Regions from separate parts of the Dictyobacter alpinus genome, predicted to be linked through region 3. Evidence: a T-box and tRNA genes for the amino acid it is inferred to sense, from the RefSeq annotation. Region 3 holds a T-box; the other regions hold tRNA genes.

Region 1 (4,289 bases), 4.1 Mb from region 3:
GAAGCGGATTCATGGCTCCCTCGCCTGGCCGATATTATCAATCAAGCCCTCAATGGTCATACCGTTACCAATCAAGAACTGGTCGCTGGCAAGGAAGATGTACGCGTCCCTTTAACGCTGAATATCAGCGCGGCCCCTTTACATGATGCCAGTGGATATCCTGGCAAACCAGTCGGGGTCGTAGCCGTGGTCAATGATGTCACATCCAGCAAACAGGTAGAAAAGCTAAAGGATGACTTTGTCTCGGTTGTCTCTCACGAGTTGCGTACTCCCCTGACCGCCATCAAAGGCTACACCCAGCATCTGGTACGGCGCATCGAGCGCAGGCTGCGCAAACTACGCAGCGATCACCAGGAACTGGCAACAGACTTGCCAGAAAACCAGGACCTGCGCAGCCTGAGCATTATCCAGAGCCAGACCGAACACCTGGAACGTCTGGTAAATGATTTGCTGGATCTCTCTCAAGTACAATGGGGGCAGATTCACCTGCAATATGATACTTTTGATCTACAAGAACTCCTGAGCAGGCTGGTGCATTCAGTCCAGGCCAGCGCTGAACAGCATCTATTGATCCTGGAAAACAAACTACAAGAGGCGAAAGTGGTTGCGGACCGTGCGCGGGTAGAACAGGTGGTAGGCAATATTCTGGATAATGCTGTAAAATACTCTCCCCATGGAGGGCAGGTCATCGTGAGCCTGCAGGCGCAAGCGGGCAACTATCATATCAGCGTCAAGGATTATGGAATTGGGGTTAATCCTGAGCATTTCAAGCATATCTTTGAACGCTTCTACCGGATTCAAAATACTGCCAGCCAGCACTATGCGGGGATTGGCTTGGGGCTGTATGTAGCTAAAGCTATTGTGGATCGCCATGGTGGAAAAATCTGGCTAGAAAACAATCAAGGAACGGGATGCACATTCCACGTAACCCTACCAATTATCCCGCCTGAACAACAACAATCAACCACACACGAGTTACAAAACGCAGCCACATTACGGAAGAATTTGTAACAATTCAGCTGGATTTGAGCCAAAATGCGTGCGCAGGTACGAATGACCAAATGAAGTAAAATGGATCTTCGACCAGTTAGCACGCAGGAATTGCATGGTTCGTAGGATACGCGCCTCCCCCCAGAGCGGATAACGCAGGTCCGATACGGCCCGTACCAGATCGGGAATACTGGTAAAGAGCATGCCACAGATCATCACAATAACCTTAAACAGGGTACTGGGAAAGATGACTGGACTCAAAGAGGTGAAGAGTCCAATAAAAAGGATACTACCAGAGACCAGGGCAGGCACCAGAACATCAAGCCAGATATAAAGGAGCGAAGGCTCGCGTAGCGCCATAAAGGTAAGTCCGAACGGGCCTACAGCCCAACCAATAAGGGGTTCGCGCCGCCAGAGTAGTACAACAACGTGAGTTAATTCACAGAGGATAATCCAAAGCACGAGGAACAGAATAAAATTCAACGTATTTGGAATAGAGATACCGACTAAAAAATCTGGCATGCAAATTTTCCTCCACAGCAACAACTGGCTTCAGGGAACATGTTATATTCTTATTATAAAGCAACAGTTGCTGATCACGCAATTGAACAGCCCAAATAGATTAGCTACTCTCGATACGCCATCATGTATAGCCACACCTGCTCTACGCACGATTTACCTGCATGAGATTACTGGTGTGAACGCCAACCTTCTTCACCAATAAGAGGAACAAAAACACAGCGACCCAGGGAATTGATATGCGTTCTCCCCTGCTCAAGACGTTCAATGACTTGAAGTTCTTGCTGAGATTGATCGCCAACGGGTACAACAAGTAGGCCACCAGGCGCAAGTTGTTCAATCAGCTGATTCGGAATGTGGGGAGCGGCCGCTGTAACGAGGATACGCTCAAAAGGCGCATGCTCCTCCCAACCGATGGAGCCATCGCCCACCAATACAGAGACGTTTTCAATATCGAGCCGCGCCAGACGCTGCATGGCTTGCTCGGCAAGTTCTGCATGGCGCTCAATACTATAGACAAAACGGGACAGGCGGGATAAGATAGCAGTCTGATAACCTGAACCAGTGCCAATCTCTAACACACGCTCCTGCCCGCTTAATTGCAGAGCCTGGGTCATAATCGCCACCATCTGCGGCTGAGAAATCGTCTGACCCAAAAGCAGGGGGAGTGCTTGATTGGCATACGCCATCTCGTGGAAGGATTGATCGACAAACAGTTCGCGTGGAATAGTAGCCAGAACCTGAAGAACCCGTTCATCATGAATACCGGTTTGCTGGAGTTGCGTAATCAATTGCTGACGCTGCAAGGAAAAATCGTTCGTCATACACATCCAATGCCTGCTAACTCAAAAAATCAGGAATTTATGGAACTAATCGACAACTACAACAGAGGCACACTCGTATAAACAGTAGGATGTGGAATTAACTTCTTCAGGAGATTAGGGTGGGCGCTACTGGGTTCGAACCAGTGACCTCTTCGGTGTGAACGAAGCGCTCTCCCACTGAGCTAAGCGCCCTAATTACTGACGGGGATAACTATAACACCAAGTACATTAGATTGTCAAGCATTCATGTACGGAAATTTCAGCGCCGTCATTGTTTGATTTCGTCGTCAATTTCCCGTCTCTCATTATAGGTGAATGATGTGCATTCCATCTTGTTCGAAGGAGACAAATTATGTTCATTGCGATTGGCATTATCCTGGCAATTCTCGTCCTCTTTTTTATTTTGCCCGGCTTTCGGGTCGTACAACAATATGAACGAGGCGTGATCTTCATATTGGGAAGTTTACAAGGTGCCAAGGGCCCTGGAATTTTCTGGGTACCGCCATTGATTACACGTATGGTAAAGGTTGACCTACGTATTGTAACGATGCAGGTACCACCCCAGGAGATCATTACACGTGATAACGTCACTATTCGTGTGACGGCGGTCGTTTACTTCCAGGTGGTCAATCCCGAGGCTTCGGTGACGAATGTCGTCAATTTTATTGATGCCACTATGCAGATCGGGCAGACCACACTCCGTAATGTGCTGGGTCAATTTGAGATGGATGAGCTCCTGGCCCATCGTGATCGTATCAACCAGAGCTTGCAAACTATTATTGATGAGTACACTGAGCGCTGGGGTGTGAAGGTCACAGCCGTTGAAGTCAAGGATATCGAGCTACCTGCTACGATGCAGCGTGCAATGGCCAAGCAGGCTGAAGCCGAACGTGAGAAACGCGCCAAGATCATTCATGCTGAAGGTGAGTTACAGGCCTCCACACAACTGGCTCAGGCCGCAAGTGTGATCGGCTCACAGTCCAGTGCACTACAGTTGCGCTACCTGCAGACGCTCACCGAGATCTCGGTTGAGAAAAACTCAACCATCATCTTCCCATTGCCAATGGATATCATCGAGCCATTCCTGAAATCTTTGCCTAAGCAGGCTGAAGAAACTCACGAACGGCCCTCAACGCGCCCGGTAAGCGAGCAACCACCACGTCCAGCACCAAAAAATGTCTATGTCGATCAAACAACCGCTCGACCAATGCAGACAAGAAATGATTAAAGAAAAGGAGCCACAAAAATGAAAAAGATGGTAGCAAAATGGATCGTTACTGCTGTAGTCCTGCCCGCCGTGGTCATGATCTTACAAAAACGCATCTTTGAACAAATCGACAAACGCTTCTAAAACAGAATGAGAAGTGGTTCCGCCGTATGATATACTGAGGGACGTAGTTCTAATACACGTTCTTCTGGAGATACCTATGGACGAAAAGACTTTAGGTTCCATGGCGGAACCAACACAAAAAACGCCTTCTGAGAAGGCACCCATACAACCAGCTGCAGCCTCAACGGAGAGAGCCGACAGTGAACAGCGGCAAGCCTATGGTACAGCGAAGACTGAAAACTTACGCGATTCAGGACTCTGGCGCACACTGCTACCAGCTGTGGTTATCCTCAGCTGTGGGGCTCTGCTGGTTATTCCCCTGATTATTCTTATCCCCTTGCTCTACAACTCTATTCAGGCATTCAACACCCACCGCATCGAAGGACAGCTGATCTGGCTATGGGTAACGATGATTGTGATAGAGGTAGGTTTATTTATTCTAATTGCTCGGGGCATCATGAGAATTTTTCTGACCCAGGCAGGCAATTATCAGCACTCACGCTAACGATCATCTGCTTGAGAAGGGGTGCGGGAAAGGATTCTGACTATTCCCTACCACCCCATCACCTTTTGTATGCTACAAGACACTGGCAATACGGCTCTTGAAACCAATCCCCTCTAATGAG
Region 2 (4,289 bases), 1.0 Mb from region 3:
GAAAATCAGTTCCTGGATGCTGTTCTGAAAGAGGTTGCTAGCCTGTTGCCTGAGGCCGAAGCCAAAGTGGTATATCCTGAGGGTGGTATTAAAGACACTGCCGGTACGCATCGTACCCGCGATGAAGGTATGAACATCCCCATGTTACCACGTGCATAAACAATAGATTTAAACTATAAAAAGTCGCTGCTGGCGCTTGAAAAAAAGACGCCAGCAGCGACTTTTTTTCCACCTCGCGCCTGCGGCACGCACTTACCATTTTTCGCCTCAAAAAGAGGTAATGTTTTAAAATTTGCAGAGAGCGTTATGAAAGATGACATAGTATAGTAGTTAACGCCGTATGTAATTTTTATTATTGTTTTTGTGTATATTAAAATAATCAAGCTGCTCATGAGCGTTTTCACATTTCACTCTACACGAAAAGGTAGTAGAGCCGCAATACATGAGGTTTCAAGGTAGCTTCTTTTGCCCCATTGAATTTGTTCCACTCCACTATTCTTTATGCAGCCATGCTAAAGTTACATAAAATTGTAGAATAGTACCTTCTTCTTACTTGTCTTTCTATTGCCCGCTAAATTCTATCTATAGTCCTGACTTTAAGCATCATTTCAGCTTGTATCAATACGTTTTTTTACGTATATATATCTTCCATTTATTTACTGCATAGTAATCATATATGTCCAATAATTCCTATTTGTAAATATTTCTATGCTTTTTAGCTAGCAAATTTAGATAATATCTTCTATACTTAAGAAGTAGCTCTTCCCTATAGACACTTTTAACTATATTATTTAAAGTATGGAGGATATCTTATGACGCAAAGACGTATGGTAGCTCCTGAGATGCTGTATGGCCTTTTTGCCTGCGCACTTCTCTTAGCGTTGTTGGCATCTGGCGCCGCAGCACAAACCGTGGATGCTCATACATCGAGTCATGCCAATCCACATTCGGTAGTGAATCCCCATCATATTTATGCGGGAACAGTACAAGATACAACTTTCAGGTGCCAATCGAATACTGCCCCCGTACGTTGTTATGGACCCAAGCAGATCCGTAATGCATATAGCATTCAGCCACTGTTGGATAAGGGTATCACCGGCAAAGGTCGCTCCATTGTGATCCTGGATGCTTACAGTGCCCCCCACATTCAGGATGATCTACATGCATTTGATCAGGCTTTTGGCTTGAATGATACCACCCTCAATATCATCCCTGGGCAGGGCACAATCACTCCATTTGATGGTAGCGAGTTACAGTCCGGGTGGGCTGGTGAGATTGCTCTGGACGTTGAGTGGTCGCATGCTGTTGCTCCAGATGCCACAATCAATCTGGTGCTGGCCAAGAGTAGCGATGACAATGATCTGGTCGCTTCATTCCAATATGCGGTTGATCACAATCTGGGTGATACCATTTCGATGAGCTTTGGTGAAGCTGAGAGTTGTCTGGATGCCGCAACCACACAGAAATGGCATAAAGCATTCGAGGCTGCTACCCGCAAAAACATCACACTGTTCGCTTCTGCCGGTGACCAGGGTGCTGCTCAGCCTTCCTGTGATAATAGCTCATATATCCTTTCTGCTTCTTCACCAGCTAACGATCCATTCGTAACTGGTGTTGGTGGTACGCAGCTGGTAGCCGACGCGGTTACAGGCGCTTATCAGAGTGAGACCACCTGGAACGAGCCACAATACGGTGCCGGTACAGGCGGTGGTTTCAGCACAGTTTATCGCAAACCATTCTATCAGTATGGTCTGGCCAACATTCCTGGCAAGGGCCGAGGTGTACCCGATGTAGCTTACAACGCCGCCATTAACGGTGGTGTCCTGACCGTCACATCAGATAGCGGTTATGGTCCTGGCGTTGTCCTCATCTTTGGTGGCACCAGCGCGGGTTCCCCACAGTGGGCTGGTATCGCAGCTCTGGCCAGCCAGCTTGGTAACAAGCGCGTTGGTTTCATCAATCCTGTTGTTTACCTGCTCTTCGGTCGTATTCCGAGCATCTATTCCGCCACATTCCATGACATCACAACCGGCAACAATACCTACACCTTTACGGACGATGCTGGTAATACAGTAACGATTCCAGGGTATGACGCCAAAAAGGGTTGGGATGCTACAACTGGCTGGGGCACACCAATCGTTTCCAAGTTTGTACCTCTGCTGGTTCTCTTAACCGGTGGAGCGCACGCTCACGAATTTGATGCCCAGACAGCAACCTTGAAATAGCTTACGGTTCTGATGTCCCTGGCTCGATTCCAGGGGCATCAATCTCAGGGAAGAGACCTTTTTCTATTCAAGTAACATGGGAGCATACAAAAAGAGCGCTCCTACTTTTCATGAAAAGTAGGAGCGCTCTTTTTGTATGGTGGTCGATACAGAACTCGAATCTGTGACCTCTACGATGTCAACGTAGCGCTCTAACCAACTGAGCTAATCGACCAGGAAATACATAAGTTTTTAGTGGGCGATACAGAACTCGAATCTGTGACCTCTACGATGTCAACGTAGCGCTCTAACCAACTGAGCTAATCGCCCTCAACGCAGACAATAATAGCATTGATCGCACTTATTGTCAAGCACTTTTGGGTAAAAAAATGCTTGATATGGATGATGGAGCGAGGTATTTTGATGAGCACGAATTGGTGGCGCTTTGAGCGCACGTAAGTACTAACGGCGGCGAGGGGTGTCTTGATTCCCTACAATTACAATGTTATAATTTTTCTATGTGCCGGGAACGTCTATTTATCCCATTCCCGATGCCACTATCCGCTACCTTTGCTGTGAATATATCAATCTGTGTGTCTTATGGCACACCTTTTATTGTGTGCCGAAAATACTATACATTGATATATTTTGCCTTTATGATATGTCAGGGAAATGATCAACTATCTTTTTACCATCCCTGTATTTCTTAGGAAGGTGTGATCTGTATGCTTGTTTCAGCCCAGGGAAGGATGCTGAAGGCAAAACGTGTGTTGGGCGGCCACTTTTGTAGCCGTTTGTGGGTAAAAAGTGTAGGCATAATTCTTCTTGGTTTGCTCATCTTTGTACAATTCTCGCCTTTTGTTGTTACACCAACAAGTGCACAGGCTCGTGTCCAGAACGTGCCCACCTGGTGTGGCGGCTCCTTTTTTTCGCCGGATGGTAATCCTTATATGCTCTGTCCAGGCCCTTATCCACTGGGTGGAAACTGCGTCTGGTGGGCCTGGGAGCAATGGCATTTGCTCGGGTATAATCTACCGGTTAATTGGGGAAATGCAGCTGATTGGGCCATTGATGCATCGAGCTCTGGCTTGAGTGTGGGTACAACGCCACGTGTGGCTTCGATTGCAGTCTTTCCTATTGGTGATGGTGCCTGGGCATCTGGACCCGCCGGACATGTGGCTTTTGTGACCTCTGTCAGTGACGATGGTTCTAGTTTTGATGTGACGTACCAGAACTTTAATGACCCCAAATATATGTATGCTGACAAAAATTATCGTGTCTCACTCATTAATCAGCCTCAATACCAGAATGGTCAGTTGCGTTTTATTTACTTCCCACATAAAGTTGATGTGAACCTGTTTGCTAAGCTTCCAGGTATGGGCAACTTTGGTGATCCTGTCGCTGCGGTGAATCAGGCTAATACTGCTGCTGATAATCCATCAACTACGACAACCACCAATGATCCTACTACGACAGGTACAACAAACACAACAAACACAACAACCCCGACTATTGCTCAGCAGCAGCCAGCTACTTATACCAGTGACCGGATTGCTTTAGGATTATCTCCGGCTTCATCTGATCAAGAGTTTAATGCGGACTTTAGCGGCAATGGTTCCAGCAATTTGTTGCTATACAACCGCGAGCGTGGTGCTATTCAGATTTATAAATTGGATCAGCAAAGGGTGCCGTCGCAAAAAGAGCGGCCCCACCTGGTTGATGGTCAGCCATCCGATGATTTGTTGCATGTGCCTGATGCTGCGTCCCCATTAGTTGAACTGGGTGATACTATCGCACCTGCGGGCAGTTGGGGCTCGACCCTGGATATTCATATCGGAAATTTCTCTGGTGGCAAAGCCTCGGAAATTTTATTGTATGATCGTGTCGCTGGTACCCTACAACTCCTAAGTCTGGATGCTAATCTTCACATTAAAAAGCATGTCTCTCTATCAGATATTGGGGCTGGTTGGGAGATCTCTGTCGGTCGCTTTAATGGTAAAAGTAGTGGGATCTTCATGTATAAGCGCTTCTCTCAGGTGCTCTCTGATCCGACAACTCCAACAAATTCTGATCCTGGTGTTGTAG
Region 3 (4,289 bases):
CCGGATTAAAAACAGTATCATTTCCAGGCTTGATTGATGTGGCCCAATAACGTAGTGCATCTGCGGACTCCTGCTCGATTATGGATAGCGGTCCATCTGAACTATTATTCTTGGATTTCGAAATTTTACTACGTTCGGCTGAGAGGGCGTGACCAGAGATCATAATCTCCTGCCAGGGCGAAACATTACAATGATAAAGAGACTTAATAATTGTATAAAAAGCCCAGGTTCGAATAATATCATGGCCTTGAGGACGTAAATTGGCTGGGAAATGCTGCTGGAACCAGTCAGGATCATCCATCCAACGTCCAATAATTAATGGCGAGCAAGATGATGTGGCCCAGGTGTCCATAACGTCCATTTCTGGCTCGAAATCTGTCGAACCACAGGCACAGGATCGATTGGGGCCTTTCAAGCGCGGATCAATCGGCAGTTCTTCCTGAGTAGCAAGTAGCAATGTACCACAGGCACGACATGTCCAGGCAGGAAATGGAATGCCCAGGAAACGTTGGCGCGAGATACACCAATCCCATTGCAAATTTTCAACCCAATGCTCATAGCGACTCCGCATATACTCAGGTGTCCAACGAATCTGGCGACCAGCCTCGATAAAACGCTCCTTCTGATCCAGGATCCGGATAAACCATTGCCGCGTCTGCAAGTATTCAACCGGTGTCCCACAGCGCTCATGTATCCCGACGGTATGTTCAATTGTCTCCTGCTGCAAGATCAATGCTTGCTCCGCCAGGGACTGAAGAATCTTTTTGCGCGCCGCTGGTATTGCTAATCCTGCCAGTGGGCCCGCCAGTGCCGTCATACGTCCATCACGACCAATAGCGGCTCGCAATGGCAGTTGATGAATACGCCACCAACGAACATCGGTGGAATCACCAAAAGTACAACACATAACTGCTCCACTTCCTTTATCAGGATCAACCGCTTCATCAGCCAGGATTAGAACTTGAATGACTGCCTGCGACGAAAAAGCGGCACTATCGATAGAGGCAGTCTGATCAATCAGGTGCTTATAACGCTTATCATCAGGATGAACAAAGATGGCAACACAGGCTGGCAGTAATTCAGGCCGCGTTGTAGCAATAGGCAAGGATGTACCATCAGGCAAACGAAAGGCAAACGTAGTAAACAGCGTTGGCAGTGTCTTATCCTCAAGTTCGGCCTGGGCAATTGCTGTCTGGCAATCAGCACACCATAAGGTAGGTGCAATTTGCGCGTAAGCTCTCCCTGACTGATATAGCTGGATAAACGACCACTGTGAGGTTCGCTGTACTGTAGATGAAAGGGTCGAGTAGCGATAGTTCCAATCACCACTCAGGCTTAAACGACGCCAGATCTTTTCAAAACGATCCTCGGTCTCTTGCGTGAGCTTGGAACATTGTGCCAGGAAATCTGCTCGATCCATGTCGGTCGCTTTACGCTTGATCGTCTTCTCAACAAAACGCTCGGTTGGTAAGCCATTATCATCAAAACCCATAGGATACAAGACGCGTCGGCCACGCATACGTTGGAAGCGAGCAATAACATCTGTCTGCGTATACGAATAGCAATGGCCAAGATGCAATTCACCCGAAACTGTAGCAGGGGGAGTATCAATAGTATAAATTGGACCTGAACCAGTAGCATCAAAGGCATAGGTCTGGGCATCCGCCCACAGCCGAATTAATCGGGGTTCAACAGCATGAAATTGATAGCGGTTGGGCAACATGGTAGTACTCCTTCTTTGTACTGACAAAAAAACGTTGCCACATCTCAAGGACGAGGGCAACGCAACTCGTGGTACCACCTTGTTTTGATAACTGATCCGCCCAACCTGGTCCTGATCAGATATCCTCATACAGCGCTAACGGGCCTACCCGGAATATCTTCGTGCAGTAGTATCTCAGTTCGGATATTCGACTTCCGAGCCACGTTCAAGAGACGTAATCGAAGGGGGCTCACACCCGATGACCCCCACTCTCTGGCGAACCGTTTCTCTCTACTCCGCTCGTTCAGTGTCTTTATAAATTTTTCTATTGTTACCACTAAGAATAACAAGTAAGAACACTCGTTGTCAAGCATTCTTTTTCTGCATGGAATACAATTATGCTATAAATAAATCCTTATTGAACATAACTTTTCCGCATCCCATTGGACAGTATTCTGAATCCACGTGCTTGATAAAATGCACGAGCGTTCTCGGTAGACAGTAGATCAATTCGTGCGGTTGGATAAAGAAAATGACAGGTATCCAATAGTGCATGCCCGATACCTTTCCCACGCATGCGGGCATCTACGGCGAGATCGGCAACGTATAAAGTAATTGCGCCATCAGTCAGTCCACGTACAAAACCTACCACAGTTTCATCTTTCACTGCTACCAGAGCGGGCCAGGATTGCTGCCAAGCCAGAAGCATATCATCCGGCCTTTGTGTAGCTGAAGTCCATCCTTCAGCACTACTTAATTGCTGAATAGCGGAAAAATCAGCCTCATTCCATGGCCGGATTGCTATACCTTCAGGTAAGATCACTTGCAATAAAGCTTCTAGAACTTTATTTTGTCGCATTTGTATATCCATACCTTAATTTTATCCATAAATCAGCATTTTTGCAAACAGTCTGGTTAGCTACTTAAGGGTAAGATCGTGATATAAGCCGATCAGGCGCTTGCTTTCCTCCTCCCAGTATAGTCCTTGTGATATAGCATTGAGAGCATTTATACGCATACGATCGAGCATTTCCTGATCCCTTAACATCGTCATCATAGTCTGTGCAACATGAAAGGGTGTAAGTTCATCCAATATGTGGCCAATCTGGTACTGCTCAATTAAGGAGGCAATAGCATCTAGACGTGATGCCAGGATCGGTACACCAGCCATCATATACTCAAAAAATTTGTTAGGTAGGCAATAACGAATGCTTAAAGAATAATCAGGAGGTAACAATATCAAACCCAGGTCAGCTGATGAGGTCCAATCTAATAATTCATTGTATGGCATAGCAGGCACAATCTTAATGCGATCAGCGACCTGCTCATTATCTATAAGCTTCATTAGTTTACTAGCCGTATCTCCATAGCTATTGCCCATTAATATCAGTATTATACCAGGTGTCAGATGATTGGCCGCATAAATCAATAGCTCTAAACCGCGATCTTCCTGCATGTATCCTTGATACAAAACAATCCGTACAGATGCATCTAAGCCCAGATACTTGTGCAAACGCATATTTTTTGCAACAGCTCTGTAAGGAGGAATATGCCGCAAAATGAGGATATCTTCAAGATGATAGAGGTCGGCAAGAACAGGCCCATAAAGTGGTGAGCCGGTGATATAGCCATCACAATTACGTGTAAGCCGGCGAATACATTGAATAGCACAGTTGCGTAGACGTGGCCAACGCATAATGGTTGGACCAAACATTGTCAATTCAGGTGTATCAAAGATGAGTTTTTTTCTGTACAAGCGCGCTACCATGTATGTAGCCAGGAAGGTGTGCTCAACATGCGCATGATAAATATCGGCCTTGACGTATAATAATCGCCGCGTGCAGCGTACAATTAGAAGGAACATTTTGAGCACAAACCAGACTTTTAAACGCGTTGGGACAAACCAACTTGGAGCAGCGATATGCAGGAATTGAATTCCTGCTACGTCCTCGCAATCTGGCTGCCCCTGATCACTTATCACATCTACAATTGTCACACGATAACCCGCTTTGACCAGAGCCATTGCATCATTCATTACCCGATAATTAGATTTACCTGGACCTAGCAGGTGCATGCATACACTGGTTCGAGCTCGTAATACGTGTTCAGTAGGCTGAAATTCTAAGTAAGAACGCACATTCATACACAAACACCTCATTTTCACAACATTTCCAGCAATTAAACCCTGCGGTTATTTATTTTCCTACAGGAGTTTTATTTAAAGCCCATAAGCAGATTGCATAACAGATGATAAGGACAACGCCGATTATTAAACGCAAAGAATAATTTACATGAGGAAAAAGCAATTGATGACAAGAAAAAAGGAAGATACCTATGAGTAATCCCAGGCTACATAAACCACATTCAAATGGAATCGCATAGATTCGTTGATTCACCCAATAAGCCAGCACAGCCAATAGGCAATAAGCCAGCAATGTAGAGATTGCGGCCCCCATCACCCCATAATTTGAGATAAGCACATAATTACAAACAAGATTCACCAATGCTGCCAGCGGAAGCAATATGACGTTGAAATATAATTTATCGCGCAGCATAATCCCCAGACTAAAAATCTCAAAGAGGCCAT

What was found. A T-box is a leader RNA that pairs with one kind of tRNA and senses whether it is charged. The one in region 3 lies ahead of EL633_RS00255 (valine--tRNA ligase), so its partner is inferred to be a tRNA-Val.
Region 1: it encodes a tRNA-Val, which carries the amino acid that the T-box ahead of EL633_RS00255 (valine--tRNA ligase) is inferred to sense. The anticodon was not compared.
Region 2: it encodes a tRNA-Val, which carries the amino acid that the T-box ahead of EL633_RS00255 (valine--tRNA ligase) is inferred to sense. The anticodon was not compared.

The regions. Positions count from the first base shown of each region.
Region 1 covers NZ_BIFT01000001.1:4,173,531-4,177,819, reverse strand. The annotation lists gene EL633_RS16455 (ATP-binding protein) at 1-1,011, shown strand, start outside; gene EL633_RS16450 (hypothetical protein) at 994-1,512, opposite strand; gene EL633_RS16445 (protein-L-isoaspartate(D-aspartate) O-methyltransferase) at 1,680-2,333, opposite strand; tRNA gene EL633_RS16440 (tRNA-Val) at 2,454-2,525, opposite strand; gene EL633_RS16435 (slipin family protein) at 2,686-3,561, shown strand; gene EL633_RS16430 (hypothetical protein) at 3,761-4,168, shown strand; gene EL633_RS16425 (methylated-DNA--[protein]-cysteine S-methyltransferase) at 4,241-4,289, opposite strand, start outside.
Region 2 covers NZ_BIFT01000001.1:1,053,900-1,058,188, reverse strand. The annotation lists gene ispG (flavodoxin-dependent (E)-4-hydroxy-3-methylbut-2-enyl-diphosphate synthase) at 1-159, shown strand, start outside; gene EL633_RS04195 (hypothetical protein) at 174-392, opposite strand; gene EL633_RS04190 (S53 family peptidase) at 813-2,225, shown strand; tRNA gene EL633_RS04185 (tRNA-Val) at 2,363-2,439, opposite strand; tRNA gene EL633_RS04180 (tRNA-Val) at 2,461-2,534, opposite strand; gene EL633_RS37250 (CHAP domain-containing protein) at 2,930-4,289, shown strand, end outside.
Region 3 covers NZ_BIFT01000001.1:58,376-62,664, forward strand. The annotation lists gene EL633_RS00255 (valine--tRNA ligase) at 1-1,723, opposite strand, end outside; T-box leader at 1,767-2,019, opposite strand; gene EL633_RS00260 (GNAT family N-acetyltransferase) at 2,118-2,573, opposite strand; gene EL633_RS00265 (glycosyltransferase) at 2,622-3,845, opposite strand; gene EL633_RS00270 (lipopolysaccharide biosynthesis protein) at 3,898-4,289, opposite strand, start outside.